DNA from 4 places in the Micromonospora yangpuensis genome. Region 4 is predicted to be linked to each of the others. Evidence: riboswitches for the same ligand, from Rfam matches in the RefSeq annotation. Region 4 holds a riboswitch; each other region holds the start of a gene.

Region 1 (2,190 bases), 960 kb from region 4:
AGGTTGGTGGCGAAGAGGTTGGCGGTGCCGGCGGGCAGTACGGCCATCGGCACCCCGGAGCCGGCCATCGCGTCGGCGCTGCGCTGCACCGTGCCGTCGCCACCCCAGACGAAGACCAGCTCGGCGCCCTCCTTCAGCGCCCTGCGGACCTTCTTCGGCGCCTTGCGGCTCTTCGGTACCTCGTACCAGAGCAGGTTCTCGATGCCGGCGCTGACCAGCGTCGACCGCAACTGGTCGAGGCCACCGCCGAAGGTCTTCTTCCGGTGCGCGACGACCGCGACGGTGCCGAGCTTCGGCCCGGCGCCGGCCGACTCGGCGGCGGCGTGGCCGTTCGCAGCGTGCTCGGTGGCAGCGTGGTCGGCGGCAGTCGGCTCGGTGGGGTGCTCGTCCAGGGTCCTCGTGCTCATGGTGGTCGCTGTTACCCAGCCGGGCGGTGCGGTACGCGTGTCCACGGTGGAAGAGTCGCGGTGGACGGGTACGGAGGTTCGCCGGAACCGGCCGAGGCGGGGGCTGCCTCGGCCGGGTTCGCGGTCGAGGTCAGATGCTGAGGCGCTGCCCCGGGATGATCAGGCCGGGGTCGTCGCCGACGACGTCCTTGTTGCGCTCGTACAGCGCCTGCCAGCCACCGGTCACGTCGTGCGCGGCGGCGATCTTCGTCAGGGTGTCGCCGGACCTGACCACGTACGTGTCCCGGTCGGTGCTGCGGCTCGCCGGCGGGGCGTCACGCTCGGCGGCCTCGGTCGGGGCCGAGGAGCCCGAGGAGGAGACCGGGCCGCCCAGCGGGCCGCAGGTCGGCCAGGCGCCGATGCCCTGCCCCTTGAGCACCTCTTCGGCGATCGCGATCTGCTGGGCGCGGGTGGCCAGGTCGGCGCGCGGGGCGTACTGCAGGCCGCCGTACGCCTCCCAGGTGCTCTGCACGAACTGCAGGCCGCCGAAGAAGCCGTTGCCGGTGTTGATGCTCCAGTCGCCGCCGGACTCGCACTGGGCGATCGCGTCCCAGTTGACGCTGTCGGCCTGGGCGGGTGCGGCGGTGCCGAACACGGCCGCGAGGCCGGTGACGGCCCCGACGGCGAGGGTGCCGAGTGCCCTGCGGCGGTTGCTGAGGGCGCGGTGTCGGGATTGGTGACGAGTTGCCATGGGTTCCTCCACGCCGACGAGGTGAGCTGTCGGGTTCGGGCCGAGGAGCCCGGCCGCCCGGATCGGGCGGCTTCACCCCGAGGTGACGTGCACCGTGGAACCTGGGTCCCCCGCTCCATGCCTGTGGTGAGTGTTCCGCGAGGCCAGGGGCATGGATTGGGCGTACCGGGCGGCGGTGTCCGCGTCGGCGGACCCGTAAGAATCTAGGGGTGCGCCCCGGTGGCTGCATACGCTGCGTGAGGTTGTTCACCCGGTCACGCGGGGCGACCGGCGCCGGGGTTGCGGTCGGGGCGCGGACGGGGGACCCTGCCGGTTCACCGCCCCTGACCAGGGCATCAGTGTCAACCGTCACCCAACGGGACGGGCGGGACGGGTTTGAACGGGTGTTCACTGGTGAGGTTGAAGGGAACATCGCGTACGAGGGGGGCCGCAGGTGACCAGCCAGACCGGAACCGACCGTCAGGACTTCCCGCCGGAGGGTGTCACCGACCCGATGCTGTGGCGGCTCGCGGTCAGCGTGGCCGAGGAGCACCGGGGTGCCGAGCAGGGGCACTGCCGCAACCTGCAGTGTGCGGATCAGCCGCAGCCCTGCGCGCCGTGGACGTGGGCGCAGCGGGCGATGGAGCTGGCATACCAGCAGGGGCAGACGTTCGGCTACCGGCCGGCGTCGGCGCGGGCCCGGCAGGCGCCGCGGCGGCCCGACGCCGCCGCCGCCTGAGGCGGTCCCCGCCCGGATGGGCCGCGTCGACCCTGCCCGGGTCGGCCGCAGCGGGATCACGTACCCGTGGTTCCGTGTCGCGGAGGCCCCGGTCCACCCCGGTACCGGGCGGGAATCAGCCAGATCTGGGAGGCGGGCACCCCGAAGGCCACCAGGCGGACCGTCTCCAGCATCCACAGCGCCGCCCGGGACAGCTGCTGCGCCGGTCGCCGCAGCGGGTCGCCGGCGGCGGGCCGGCCCGGGGTCCCCGCCGACGGGCACCGGAGTCGGCGGACCGCCTCGTACGACAGGCCGAGCGGCTGCCGTGCGGTGACGACGACCGAGACACCTCGGCA
Region 2 (2,190 bases), 2.4 Mb from region 4:
GCACTACCTCGGTGACTTCCCGGCCGAGACGTACGCCGAGGTGTTCCTGGCCGCCGCCCGGCGGCACCTGGAGCCGGGCTGGAGCCCGCCGGAGCCCCGGGCCACGCCGTCGCAGGCCGGCGGGGGCGTACGCCTCTCCCCCACCGGCTGAGGCCCCCTACCGGCGGAGACCCACCCCGCCCGGTACGACGACCGACGCCGGTCCCCCCGTGACGGGGGGACCGGCGTCGTTGGTCTCCGGGCCGGCCCCGGTGTGCGGGGCTGGGCCGGGCGAGGAGCGGGCAGCCCGGTCAGGCGGAGTAGCCGCGGGTGGCGATCCAGTCGGCAAGCGCGGAGGTGGACATCCAGTAGAGCGCGTTGCCCGGGTCCGCCGAGTCGGAGATCCGGACGGTCCGGCCGTTGTCGCGGTAGCCGACCACCGCGACGTAGTGCCCGCCGGGGAAGGAGTGCCAGCCACCGGCGACGTCGGTGGCGGTGCCGGCGATGTTCACCACCGGGCTGCGGCCGGCGGCGATCGCGGTGACCACGTCGTCGACGAGCCGGTCGGTCTGGGCCGCGGTGGCGGCCCCGCCGGGGATCATCCGGGTCCGGTAGGGCGCCCCGTCGACCAGTTGGTTGAGCACCCGGGTGGTGTCGGCGGCGGAGTTGGTGCCGAACTCGGTGGTGCCGAGCATCCCGGCCAGGGTGTCCTGGCTGCGCTCGATCCCGGCGGCGTTGAGCGCGTTGCGCACCGCGGCCGGGCCGCAGTAGAAGTACGTGGTCTGCGCCTGGTAGACGTGGTCGAGGACCTTCGACGCCGGCGGCTTGGGCGCGGCCGGGCGGGTCAGGTCGGGGTCCGGCGCGGCGGAGCTGGCGGCGGCGACCGGCTTGGCGGCCCGCGACGGCGCGGCCGAGGGCGATGCGGCCGAGGGCGATGCGGCCGAGGGTGACGCGGCCGACGGGGACGCGGTGGCGGTCGGCGACGGGGCGGCGGTGGTCAGCGAGGGGGCCACGCTCGCCGGCACCCGCAGTTCACTGCGGGCGGCGATCTCGCCGGCCTGCGGCGCCACCTCGGCCACCGCGCTGGGCTGCTGCCGGTCGGGCTCCGGCCGGTCACCGGTGGCGATCAGCAGACCGGTGCCCGAGGCCACCACGAGGGTCGCGGCCGAGGCGGCGACGACCTGGTACGAACGGTCCACAGCGAGTCGACGGAACTGCCGTTTGAGGGGGTGAGGCACGGGGAATGGAACTCCTTCCGGTGCCGCCTACCGGGTTAGCTGACGGATTCGGGCGGGAAGAATTCGCCCTACCGCGAGCCGTGGCTGCGCGGATTCACCCCAGTGGTGCTGTGGGTCCCCGGTTCGTCGTACGACGATTGAGCGGGTCGACGCGGCGGTCGCGCTTGTGCGAACGGGAACCGCGCCGGACCGCAGCGACACTACTGGCCGACATTTCTCCTGCCAACCCCACTTCACCTGCGGAAACCTTGATCAGCGAAGTACCCGACAACCCATTAACCCGCTGACGTGACTCAATGGGACGAGCGTTTGTGACGGCACCGGTGGTCGACAACCGGACGACCGGTGAGCATCGTCGGGAAAAACCCGGCAGCATTCGGCCCGGATGTGTCGGGTGCCCGAATCCGAGACCCCTGTGACCGGGGTCACGGGAATTTTGGCGTCAGTCGGTCCGACCGGTGCCGGCGGGTGCCGATCCGGGCCGACCGTCACCGGCGGGCACCGACTCCGACCGGCGGGCACCGGCGGGCACCGGCCCCAGCCCGCGGTCACCGGCGGACGCGGCCCGGCGGGGTGGGCCGAACAGCCGCATCATCGGGTTCTCCACCCAGCGGTGCAGCATCGCGGCCAGCCCCAGGTTGACCAGCAGGAAGGCGACCACCGCGAACGGCCCCCACCAGCCGGGCAGCCCGACACCGTAGTGGCCGGTGAGCCGCAGCACGGTGACCATCACCAGGACGTGCACCAGGTAGAAGGCGAACGAGACCTCGCCGAGCCAGACCAGCGGCCGGGACCGCCACGGCGAGGGCCGCCGGTGCACGTCGGCGTCTGCGGCGGCGGTGATCACCAGGATGTACGCCACCGACAGCAGCCCGGCCCAGAGCTCGGCCCGGATCCACTGGCCGGCGACCACCCAGGTCGCGACGAAGACGATCGTGGCCACGGTGAGCCGGGGACCACGCCAGCTGCCCCG
Region 3 (2,190 bases), 4.2 Mb from region 4:
TCGGCAGCGCGGCCACCGCCGCCACCCACCTGACCGGGTACGGCACCGAGGAGGCCACCACCCTGTCGATGTTCCAGGGCAACGTCGACCTGCACGGGCTGCTGCTCGCCGGGATCATCATCGGTTCCCTCGGGGTGCTGGACGACGTCACGGTCACCCAGGCCGCCACGGTCACCGAACTGGCCCACGCGAACCCGGGACTGTCCCGGCTCCAGCTCTACCGGTCGGCCACCCGGGTCGGCCGGGCGCACATCGCGTCCGTCGTCAACACCATCGTGTTGGCGTACGCGGGCGCGTCGTTGCCTCTGCTGCTTCTGCTGGTCGCCGACTCCCGACCGGTCAGTCAGGTGCTGACCAGCGAGTTCCTGGCCCAGGAGATCGTCCGTAGCGCGGTCGCCACGCTCGGGCTGATCGCCGCCGTACCGCTCACCACCGCGCTCGCCGCGCTGGTGACCGCCGCCGGTCGGGGCACCGCCACCGACCGGGCCGCCACCACCGCCGGAGCCCCCACCCCGCCTGGTGGCGGCACCGGCTCGGCCCGCCCGCCCGCACCGCGGGACGACGCGCTCCAGGCACTGAGCGCACCCCGGGCCGCCAGTCAGTCCCCCGACGCCCCCGCGAGGTGGCCCGACCAAGAAAGGAGCACCGACACCGCATGGTGACACTCCTCAGCGTGACCGCCGACGACTCCATTGATGAGAAGCACATCACTGGTCACGCGACATCGCGGAGAAATTACGCGTTGAGTCGGCATCCGGACGTAGATCCCAGCGCCGACTCTCGGGTAACCTCGCTGCCGGTCACCGCCGAAGGCGCGCACCCGCGCCAGCGGTACCGCCGCCCAATCGCCGAACGGCGAGCCGGGGAACCAGGTACATGGGGTGAATCCGCACCAGCGGTAGGGGCCACTTCCGTCCCGAACCCGTCAGCTAACCCGGTCGGCGGCCGACGGAAGGGACGACTGTGACGGCACTCCTACGCCGCTGGTTGACGCCGGCGGCGGCCGTGCTCACCGCACTGGCCATCTTCTCCGGCCCGCTGCCGGCCATGGCTCAGCCCGCCCAGCCCTCGGGGCACGAGGACGGCGACTCGAAGCTGCTCAACGACGTCATCGAGACGACCAACCGCAGCTACACCCAGGCCAAGTCCAAGCTGGAGAAGTCCAAGAAGCGGCAGCTGCAGCTCGACATGGAGGTGCGCCGCGCCCAGAACGAGCTGGACGAGCTGGCCCCGCAGGTCGGTCGGATCGCCGCCCAGTCGTACCGCAGCGGCCGGATCGGCGGGATGGCCATGCTGCTGGAGAGCAACGCGCCGGACTCGTTCGTCCAGCGGGCCCAGGCGCTCGACGAGCTGAACATGGTCAACGCCCGAAAGCTGGCCGAGGTGCAGACGGTCAAGGACAAGGCCGATCAGGCCAAGCAGGCCCTGGACGCCGAGGTACGCGAGCAGCAGAAGCAGGCCTCGGTGATGGCCAAGCAGAAGCGGGAGGCGGAGAAGTCGCTCGCCCTCGTCGGCGGCACCGGCCTGACCGGGGGCCTGGTGGTGGCCACGTCACCGGTGGCCAAGATCGCCCCGGGCCGCGACGCCAACGGCAACTGGCGCCCGATGAGCTGTACCGAGAACGACCCCACCACCTCCGGTTGCATCACGGCGCGCACGCTGCACATGTACAAGGAGGTCAAGCGGGCCGGCTTCGACCGGTTCGTCGGCTGCTACCGCCCCGGTGGCCCGTGGGAGCACCCCAAGGGCCGGGCCTGTGACTGGTCGCTGCAGAACAGCGGCTTCGCGCCCTGGCACAACAACGACACCCGGATGTACGGCAACAACCTGACCGCGTTCCTGGTACGCAACGCCGACCGGCTGGGCATCTACTACGTCATCTGGAACCGGCAGATCTGGTTCCCGGCCACCGGCTGGAGCTCCTACAGCGGACCGTCGAACCACACCGACCACGTACACGTCTCGCTGCTCTGACCACCCCGAGACACCGAACGGGCCGTCCCCCACGCGGGGGCGGCCCGTTCGCCTGTCCTGACCGGTGTGGGCGGGGTCAGCCGGCGGCCGGGGCGGCGGCCACCGTCCGCACCTCTCCGGCGGCCAGCTGGTAGGACATGCCGACCACGGTGCAGCGGCCAGCGGCCACCTCGGCGGCCAGCACGGCCGAGTTGCCCAACAGCTCCTCGACGGTCT
Region 4 (2,190 bases):
CCAGGCCGCGGTGACCAACGCGGGGCACCGCTACCGCGGACGACTCTGGGCCGCCCTGCTGCTGCTGGCCGTCTTCACGGTGGTGCAGACGGTCGCCGCCTTCGGCACCGGCTCGCTGGCACTGCTCTCCGACGCCGGGCACATGTTCACCGACGTGCTCGGCATCGGCATGGCACTGGCCGCGATCACCGCCACCCGGCGGGTGGCCGCCGACCCGCAGCGCACCTTCGGCCTCTACCGCCTCGAGGTGCTCGCCGCGCTGGCCAACGCGGTCCTGCTCAGCGGCGTCGCGGTCTACGTGCTGATCGAGGCGGTACGCCGACTCGGCGAACCACCGGAGGTGCTCACCGGCCCGATGCTCGGGGTGGCCGTGCTCGGCCTGCTGGCCAACGTGGTCGCCTTCGGCCTGCTGCGCAAGGGTGCGCAGGAGAGCATCAACCTGCGCGGGGCGTACCTGGAGGTGCTCGCCGACCTGCTCGGCTCGCTCGGGGTGATCGGCGCGGCCCTGGTGATCATGACCACCGGCTGGTGGTGGGTCGACCCCCTGGTGGCGGTCGGGATCGGGGTGTTCATCCTGCCCCGGACCTGGCGGCTGGCCCGGGCTGCGCTGCGCATCCTGGTGCAGGCCGCCCCGGAGCACCTGCAGGTGACCGAGGTGCACGACCGGCTCAGCGCGGTTCCCGGGGTGGCCGAGGTGCACGACCTGCACCTGTGGACCCTGACCTCGGGGATGGAGGTCGCCTCGGCCCACCTGACGATGACCCCCGACGCCGAGGTCGGCCCGGTCCTCTCCGCCGCCCGGACGGCGCTGCGGGAGGACTTCCACATCGAGCACGCCACGTTGCAGATCGAGCCCGGAGCGTCACCTGGGGCCTGTGGTGCGGTTGAGTGGTAATTAGCGCAACCTTAAATCTCTGGGTGTATTGTCCCTTTCGTGCATGTTCTACCGTTGTCACGACCCGTCCCACAGGCCCCAGCGCCTGCACGGGTCACACCGGCACCGGTAGGCTCGGTCCCGGCCTCCGCCAGGCGGCGCCCAACGGCGCCTGCGGTGGCCGCCGCCTAATCGCCCACCGCGGCGAACCGGGGAACCACAGTCCGTGGGGTGTATCCGCTTCAGCGGTAGGGATCTTCCGTCCCGAACCCGTCAGCTAACCCGGTCGGCGGCTGACGGAAGGACACGTCCATGGCAGTAGTGGCAACCACCAGACGCGGTACGGCCCGGATGGCAGCCGTACTCGTCGCGACACTCGCGTTCGGCGCGGCGATCGGGCCCGGCGGCCCGGTGGCACACGCCGCGATGCCGCCGACCGGCCTGCTCGCCGCACCCGCCGACGACGAGGGCGGCACCCCCGCCCTGCGGGACCAGCTCGACGCGGCCAGCACGGGCTGGATCGAGGCGAAGAACGCGCTGGAGAAGTCGACCAAGCGCCAACAGGAGCTCAACGGGCAGCTCAAGACCATCGAGGCAGACCTGGTCGTCCGCAACGGCAAGGTCGGTGAGATCGCCGGCGTGGCGTACCGGACCGGCCGGCTCGGCGCCGCCCAGGCGCTGCTCAACACCGACTCACCGGCGCGCTTCCTGGACCGGGCCGCCACCCTCGACTCGGTCGCCGCCAACGAGGACCGGGAGCTGCGCCAGCTGCTGGAGACCCGGGACAAGGCCAACCGCACCAAGCTGGCCCTCGACGGCGAGCTGCGTGAGCAGCGCAAACAGGTCGACACCATGGCCAAGCGCAAGGAGCAGGCCGAGCGGGCCCTGGAGGTCGCCGTCCGGCAGGAGGCCCGGGAGAAGGCCGAGGAGCGGGAACGGGCCCAGGCCCAGGAACGCGCCCGCGCCAACAGCGGCGGCGGGCCCAGCGGCGGCAGTTCCAGCGGGCCGGGTGGCAGCAGCAGCAAGACCGCCAAGGCCGCGCCGCGCAACTCCGACGGCTCCTGGCCCAAGGAGTCGTGCAGCGTCAACGACCCGACCCCCGCCAACGGCTGCATCACCCCGCGCACGCTGCACGCACTGAACCAGGCCAAGGCGGCCGGTTTCACCAGGTACGTCTCCTGTTACCGCCCGGGGGGCTCCGGCGAGCACCCGAGGGGCCGGGCCTGTGACTTCGCGGCCCAGAAGGGCGGCTTCGGCGGCGACGCCACCGGTGGAGACCGGACGTACGGCAACAACCTGGCGGCGTACTACGTCCG

The links. A riboswitch is a leader RNA that binds a small molecule or an ion and turns the genes downstream of it on or off. The one in region 4 is predicted to bind cyclic di-AMP.
Region 1: another riboswitch for cyclic di-AMP. It lies ahead of GA0070617_RS17570 (LysM peptidoglycan-binding domain-containing protein); the one in region 4 lies ahead of GA0070617_RS21760 (coiled-coil domain-containing protein).
Region 2: another riboswitch for cyclic di-AMP. It lies ahead of GA0070617_RS11070 (C39 family peptidase); the one in region 4 lies ahead of GA0070617_RS21760 (coiled-coil domain-containing protein).
Region 3: another riboswitch for cyclic di-AMP. It lies ahead of GA0070617_RS03295 (coiled-coil domain-containing protein); the one in region 4 lies ahead of GA0070617_RS21760 (coiled-coil domain-containing protein).

What each region holds. Positions count from the first base shown of each region.
Region 1 covers NZ_FMIA01000002.1:3,880,673-3,882,862, forward strand. Annotated here, with positions in the region: gene GA0070617_RS17565 (diacylglycerol/lipid kinase family protein) at 1-407, opposite strand, end outside; gene GA0070617_RS17570 (LysM peptidoglycan-binding domain-containing protein) at 538-1,137, opposite strand; cyclic di-AMP (ydaO/yuaA leader) riboswitch at 1,134-1,276, opposite strand; gene GA0070617_RS17575 (hypothetical protein) at 1,571-1,855, shown strand; gene GA0070617_RS17580 (AfsR/SARP family transcriptional regulator) at 1,912-2,190, opposite strand, start outside.
Region 2 covers NZ_FMIA01000002.1:2,415,281-2,417,470, reverse strand. Annotated here, with positions in the region: gene GA0070617_RS11075 (CDP-glycerol glycerophosphotransferase family protein) at 1-151, shown strand, start outside; gene GA0070617_RS11070 (C39 family peptidase) at 291-1,217, opposite strand; cyclic di-AMP (ydaO/yuaA leader) riboswitch at 1,227-1,371, opposite strand; gene GA0070617_RS11065 (acyltransferase family protein) at 1,660-2,190, opposite strand, start outside.
Region 3 covers NZ_FMIA01000002.1:665,951-668,140, reverse strand. Annotated here, with positions in the region: gene GA0070617_RS03300 (YibE/F family protein) at 1-662, shown strand, start outside; cyclic di-AMP (ydaO/yuaA leader) riboswitch at 829-959, shown strand; gene GA0070617_RS03295 (coiled-coil domain-containing protein) at 964-1,974, shown strand; gene GA0070617_RS03290 (carbonic anhydrase) at 2,051-2,190, opposite strand, start outside.
Region 4 covers NZ_FMIA01000002.1:4,839,389-4,841,578, forward strand. Annotated here, with positions in the region: gene GA0070617_RS21755 (cation diffusion facilitator family transporter) at 1-895, shown strand, start outside; cyclic di-AMP (ydaO/yuaA leader) riboswitch at 1,050-1,182, shown strand; gene GA0070617_RS21760 (coiled-coil domain-containing protein) at 1,187-2,190, shown strand, end outside.